2 regions of the Bradyrhizobium sp. CCBAU 11386 genome follow, and region 1 is predicted to be linked to the other one. Evidence: riboswitches for the same ligand, from Rfam matches in the RefSeq annotation. Region 1 holds a riboswitch; the other holds the start of a gene.
What was found. Region 1 has a riboswitch for S-adenosylmethionine ahead of metX (homoserine O-acetyltransferase MetX). Riboswitches for the same ligand answer to the same signal wherever they lie in the genome.

Region 1 (3,452 bases):
AGCCGAAGTTCGGGAACGAGACGATGGCGCGGCGACCGATGCGCAGCAGATTCTCCAGCACCACACGCGGCTGCCGCGTCGCCTGGAGCGTCTGCGACAGGATCACGTAGTCGAAGGCATCATCGGGATAGTTCACGAGGTCGGTGTCGGCGTCGCCCTGCACCACCGCGAGGCCCTTGGCGACGCAGCGGTTGACGCCCTCGCGCGACAATTCGATGCCGCGACCATCGATGCCGCGGGTCTCCAGAAGCTGGAGCAGATCGCCGTCGCCGCAGCCGACATCGAGCACCTTCGAGCCCGGCTTGACCATCTCGGCGACGAGCAGATGGTCGGCGCGAAAATGACCTGATCGTTCCGAGTCAAGGCCGCCCAGCGGCAGCACTTCCTGCACTGACATCCTGGCCACCCTTGTTAGCTATTCTTGCCGTTGAGTCCGCGCGCCTTGCCTGCCGATTCCAGGAAGGCGCGGGCGATGTCGAAGAATTCGGGCACGTCGAGCAGGAAGGCGTCATGGCCGCGATCGGTCTCGATCTCGGCAAACGACACCCGCGCGCTCGACGCATTCAGCGCATGCACCAGCGCGCGCGATTCCGAGGTCGGAAACAGCCAGTCGCTGGTGAAGGAGACCACGCAGAAGCGCGTCTTGATGCCGGTGAACGCCTTCGCCAGCACGCCGCCATGGTCGCCGGCGATGTCGAAATAGTCCATCGCGCGCGTCAGATAGAGATAGGAGTTGGCGTCGAAGCGCTCGACGAAGGACGAGCCCTGGTAGCGCAGATAGGACTCGACCTGGAAGTCGGCGTCGAACGAGAAGGTCGGCAGGTCGCGATCCTGCATGCGCCGGCCGAACTTGCGGTGCAGCGCGGCGTCGGAGAGATAGGTGATGTGCGCCGCCATCCGTGCAACCGCGAGGCCACGATGCGGATGGATGCTGCGATCGGCATAGCCGCCATTGTGCCAGTCGGGATCGGCCATCACGGCCTGGCGGCCGAGCTCGTGGAAAGCAATGTTCTGCGCCGAGTGCCGCGTCGAGCAGGCAATCGCCAGCGCGGAATACACGCGCTTGGGGTAGGCCGCCGTCCATTGCAGCACTTGCATGCCGCCCATCGAGCCGCCGACCACCGCGAACAGCGTGTCGATGCCGAGCCGGTCGAGCAGCATCGCCTGCGCGCGAACCATGTCGGGGATGGTGATGACCGGGAAATCCAGGCCCCACACTTTGCCGGTCGCGGGATTGATCGAGGCGGGCCCGGTCGAGCCCATGCAGCCACCGATGACATTGGCGCAGATGATGAAGTATTGGCTCGGGTCGAGCGGGCGGCCCGCACCGACCAACGTTTCCCACCAACCGGGCTTGCCGGTGACAGGGTGTACATTGGCGACATGCTGGTCGCCGGTCAGCGCATGGCAGATCAGGATTGCGTTGGAGCGATCGGCGTTCAGCTCGCCATAGGTCTGGTAGGCGATCTGGAACGGCGAAAGATCGACCCCGCAGTCGAGCGGCAACGGCTGATCAGCGCCGAAGTGTGCGACGAGCGAACTCGGATGATCCACTTCGTGCGACCGTTCATCGGCACTGATCGCGGGAATGGGAATCGACGTGACGCCAACCATCTGACCATCGACCTCGTTTGCGATCGGACTTCAGACCGCTACTTGCATCAGGCCATGAAAAACCCGGCCTGAACGATAGGTTCGGCCGGGATCGGAAGCGTCCCCGGCCTGTTTAGCGAGTTTTTTAACGTGGCTGCAAGCCGGCCGGCTCAAATGACCACGGAACAGGCAAAACTTAGCGGCTTGGACGGTTTCCGTCAAGATACGGTCCGGATTAACCAAATTCGTCCCTGTCGCGTCAGCCGAAAGGGCCCAATTTCCCTTTGCATTTCTCTTTGCTTTCGCCGCTCCGACTGCCTAATCAAGACATCGACCGCAGCGGGTCCGACCTTACCGATCGACTTGGCCGACCCGCATTGGAACGCCTCTCAACAGCACTTGCCAGATATGTCCCAACGTCCGCCCGCGCCACCATCGTTGCAGGAATTGCGCAAGGAGATCGACGCGATCGACGAGGGCATGCATCGCCTCCTGATGCAGCGCGGCGACATCATCGACCGCCTGATCCAGGTGAAGCAGACCCAGGAGGTCGGCTCGGCGTTCCGGCCGGCGCGCGAGGCCGACATGATGCGGCGGATCGTGGAGCGTCATCGCGGCATCCTGCCGCTCGATACGGTCGAGAGCATCTGGCGCGTCATCATCGCGACGTTCACTTACGTGCAGGCACCGTTCGCGGTGCATGCCGACATCTCGGTGAGCGAGCCCGCGATGCGCGATTCCGTGCGATTCCATTTCGGCTTCACCGTGCCTTATGTTGCGCATTTCAGCGCGCAGGCGGCGGTCGAGGCGGTGGCGAAATCCAAGGGCGACCTGGCGCTGGTCTCGGCGACTTCCAGCCGGACCCCGTGGTGGCTGGAGCTGGAAGCCGAAGGCGCACCAAAGATCATCGCGCGGCTGCCTTTCGTCGAACGCGCCGACCATCCGGCCGCGCTGCCCGTGTTCGCGATCTCGCGCGTCGCCGACAGTGCCCTGGTGACGGAGGTGGAGACCTTCAGCGTGCGCGTCTCGGGGTGGAATGCCGAGATCGCGCGGGCGCTGTCGCCGCTCGCCGACATCGTGGCGGTGCCCGATACCGCCTTCGACGGCGCAGCGCTGCTGGTCTCGGTTACGAGCGCGAGCAGCATCGACAAGATCAAGGCTGCCCTGATCGAGGCGGGGGCCTCGGTGCGCTCCACGGCCCTCGTCGGCAGCCACGCAACGCGCTATACGGTGCCCCCGACCGGGTCGAAATCGTAAGTCACGAGCCGCCTGCCATTCCGGAGTTGAAGATGTCCCGCCCCGTGCCGAACCCCGGCATTCTCGATATTGCGCCTTACACGCCCGGCAAGAGCCCGGTGCCGGAGCCGGGCCGCAAGGTGTTCAAGCTCTCGGCCAACGAGACGCCGTTCGGTCCCTCGCCCAAGGCGATCGAGGCCTTCAAGAAGGTGGCTGATCATCTGGAAGACTATCCGGAAGGCACCTCCCGCGTGCTGCGCGAGGCGATTGGCCGCGCCTTCGGTCTCGACCCCAACCGCATCATCTGCGGCGCCGGCTCGGACGAGATCCTCAACCTGCTCGCCCACACCTATCTCAGCCATGGCGACGAGGCGATTTCGACCACGCACGGCTTCCTGGTCTACCCGATCGCGACCATGGCGGTCGGCGCCAGGAACGTGATCGCAGCCGAGAAGAACTTCACCGCTGACGTCGACGCCATCCTGAAGGCGGTGACGCCGCGCACGAAACTGGTCTGGCTCGCCAACCCGAACAACCCGACCGGCACCTATCTGCCGTTCGACGAGGTCAAGCGCCTGCGCGCCGGGCTGCCCTCGCACGTGCTGCTGGTGCTGGATGCCGCC
Region 2 (3,452 bases), on a different contig from region 1:
GGAATGGCGAATAGCGAATGGGGATTTCTACTCGCCATTCGCTACTCGCTATTCGCCCCTCACGCCTTCTCCAGCGCCGCCGTCAGATCCTCGATCAGATCGTCCGCGTGCTCGAGCCCTGCCGAGAAGCGGATGAAACCCTCGCTGATGCCGAGCGCGGCGCGGTCTTCCGGCTTCAGGCGCTGATGCGTCGTGGTCGCCGGATGCGTGACGAGGCTCTTGGCGTCGCCGAGATTGTTCGAGATCTTCGCAAGCTTGAGCTCGTTGAGCACGCGGAACGCGGCCGCCTTGCCGCCCTTGACCTCGAAGCCGACCAGCGTCGAGCCGCCGCGCATCTGCTTCTTCACCAGCGCCGCCTGCGGATGATCGGCGCGGCCGGGATAGATCAGCCGCGAGATTTTGGGATGGCTCGCCAGCACCTCGGCGACGCGGGCCGCGGTGTCGGTCTGCGCGCGCACGCGCACGGCCAGCGTCTCCAGGCCCTTGAGCAGAACCCAGGCGTTGAACGGCGAGATCGACGGCCCGGTCTGGCGCATGAAATTGTGGAGGTGCTCGGCGATGAAGGCTTCCGAGGACAGGATGATGCCGCCGAGGCAGCGGCCCTGGCCGTCGATGTGCTTGGTCGCGGAATAGACCACGACGTCGGCCCCTAACGCGAGCGGGCTCTGCCAGATCGGGGTCGCGAACACGTTGTCGACGACGAGCCGCGCGCCGCCCTTGTGCGCGATCTCGGCGATCCCGGGGATGTCGAGCACGTCGAGCGTCGGATTGGTCGGGCTCTCCAGGAAGAACGTCTTGGTGTTCGGTCGCAAGGCCCGCTGCCACTGGTCGAGATCGAGGCCGTCGACCAGCGTGGTCTCGATGCCGTAGCGCGGCAACAGGTCCTGAATGACGTAGAGGCACGAGCCGAACAGCGCGCGGGAGGCGACCACGTGGTCGCCGGCCTTCAGCGGCGCCAGGATCGCGGTCGTCACCGCGGCCATGCCGGTCGCGGCCGAACGCGCCGCCTCGGCGCCCTCGAGCTCGATCATGCGGCGCTCGAACATCGCGATGGTGGGGTTCGAATAACGCGAATAGATGAAGCCGGGGTCCTCGCCCTTGAACCGCGCTTCGCACTCCTCGGCGCTGTTGTAGACGTAGCCCTGGGTCAGAAACAGCGCCTCCGACGTCTCGCCAAATTGCGAGCGCAGGGTGCCGGAATGGACCAGGCGGGTTTCGGGACGGTAAGTGGCAGGCGACTTCGACATAGGTACCTCCGACATGACCGTCTCGTCGAAAACGGTCACAAAAAAACCGGCCTGGATATATCCACGGGCCGGGATCACAGAGGTCCCCGGCCTGTTTAGCGACTTATTTAACGTGGCTGCAAGCCGGCCGGCTCAAATCACCACGGGATAAGTGATGCTCATATTCCGCAATGGCCTTTCCGTCAAGGCGTCCATCGGATAGCCGTAAAAGGCCAGTATTTCCCACATGTCCGGATGCGTTTGACCCCTGACGAGGACCCCCGGTTGAGTTTCACGATCGCCGCCGACGCCAATGGTATCCTGCCCGACCGCATGATCGCGGCGATGGCGGAGGGCGGCCTCATCCTGCCCGCCTATGACTTCGTCGAAAGCCAGATCCAGCCGGCGAGCCTCGATTTGCGCCTCGGCGACATCGCCTATCGCGTCCGCGCCAGCTTCCTGCCCGGTCCCGGCGCCACGGTGGCCGAGCGCATCGACGAGTTGAAGCTGCACGAGTTCAGCCTCGCCGACGGCGCGGTACTGGAGACCAACTGCGTCTACATCGTGCCGCTGCTGGAAAGCCTCGCGCTGCCGCCGGAGATCGTCGCGGCCGCGAACCCGAAGAGCTCGACGGGCCGGCTCGACGTCTTCACCCGCGTGATCGCCGACGGCACCCGCCGCTTCGACATGATCGGCGCCGGCTATCACGGCCCGCTCTATGCCGAGATCAGCCCGAAGACGTTTCCGGTGCTGGTGCGCGAGGGCTCGCGCCTGTCGCAGGTGCGCTTCAGAACCGGTGACGCCATCCTCAATGCCGACGAGCTCGATGCGCTGCATGCGTCCGAGCGCCTCGTCGACATCGACGATGCCGATCTGTCCGGCGGCGTCGCCGTCTCCGTCGATCTCTCCGGCGAGAAGGCCAGCGGCTTCGTCGGCTACCGCGCCAAGCGCCACACCGGCGTGGTCGATGTCGATCGCCGCTCCGGTTACGCGGTCGACGACTTCTGGGAGCCGATCTCAGCCCGTCCCGACGGCAGCCTGATCCTCGATCCCGGCGAGTTCTACATCCTCGCCTCGAAAGAGGCCGTGCAGGTGCCGCCCGACTTTGCCGCGGAGATGGTGCCGTTCGATCCGCTGGTCGGCGAATTCCGCGTGCACTATGCCGGCTTCTTCGATCCCGGCTTCGGCTATGCCGGCGCCGGCGGGTTGGGATCGCGCGCCGTGCTGGAGGTGCGCTCGCGCGAGGTGCCGTTCATCCTCGAGCACGGCCAGATCGTCGGCCGCCTCGTCTACGAGAAGATGCTGGCCCGCCCCGACGCGATGTACGGCCAGCGCATCGGCTCGAACTACCAGGCGCAGGGCTTGAAGCTGAGCAAGCATTTCCGGGTGTAGCGCTATTCCGTAGCCCGGATGAGCGTAGCGACATCCGGGAGCTGTTTCCCCGCATATCGCTTCGCTCATGCGGGCTACAATCCAAGCAAATTTGCCACCGCCGTCATTCCCCGCGAAGGCGGGGAATCCAGTACGCCGCGGCGTCTCGATTCAATCACAGCCGCCTCTGGAATACTGGATCGCCCGCCTTCGCGGGCGATGACGCCGAGCTTGTGGCATGTTGCGCCGTCCCATCCGCGATGACACACTCCCGCAAAACAACAAGCCGGGAGCGAACATGACCACGCCAGCCGACTCCGCGCAGGACGCCCAATGGAAACGCTGGCGCGCGGTCGCCGATCTCTATCACGCCTACTTCACCGGCCTCATCCTGACCGTGGTCACGCGTCGCGGCACGGCGGATGCCGCGGAGTTCGTCTTCCGCGTGTTCCGTCGCCAGCAGCAGGAGCGGTTCCTGCCGGGGCTTGAGAAGCTCGGCCTCAGCCATCTGCCGCCGGCGGTCGCGGCTGCTCAATATCACTATCTCTCCAACTGGATCGGCGGCGTGCATGTCGAATACATGTATGAGAGCGACGTTAAGGCCTGGATCCGCTATCCGCCGCCGCGCTGGATCTGGAAGGGCACCGCGATCTGCGGCGTGCCGGGCGAGGTCTCTCGCGCAATGCTGCGCGGCTGGCACGCCAACAACGGTGTTGCGCTCGGGGATCTGCGCCTCGGCTTCGTCTGCACCAAGCAGAGCGTCGACGGCCAGGACGGGCTCGAAGGCTATTATCATCAATACGACCATCCGCTCGAACTCGACCAGCGACTGGTGTTCGCACGGCACCTCGAAGC

Region 2: it holds a riboswitch for S-adenosylmethionine, as region 1 does, so the genes downstream of both, XI09_RS39310 (O-succinylhomoserine sulfhydrylase) here and metX (homoserine O-acetyltransferase MetX) in region 1, are expected to answer to the same signal.

Annotation. Positions count from the first base shown of each region.
Region 1 is NZ_LBKA01000193.1:8,334-11,785, reverse strand. It holds gene metW (methionine biosynthesis protein MetW) at 1-397, opposite strand, end outside; gene metX (homoserine O-acetyltransferase MetX) at 412-1,614, opposite strand; SAM riboswitch at 1,706-1,785, opposite strand; gene XI09_RS13590 (chorismate mutase) at 2,002-2,850, shown strand; gene hisC (histidinol-phosphate transaminase) at 2,883-3,452, shown strand, end outside.
Region 2 is NZ_LBKA01000257.1:237,872-241,323, reverse strand. It holds gene XI09_RS39310 (O-succinylhomoserine sulfhydrylase) at 60-1,247, opposite strand; SAM riboswitch at 1,322-1,401, opposite strand; gene XI09_RS39305 (2'-deoxycytidine 5'-triphosphate deaminase) at 1,482-2,618, shown strand; gene XI09_RS39300 (hypothetical protein) at 2,896-3,452, shown strand, end outside.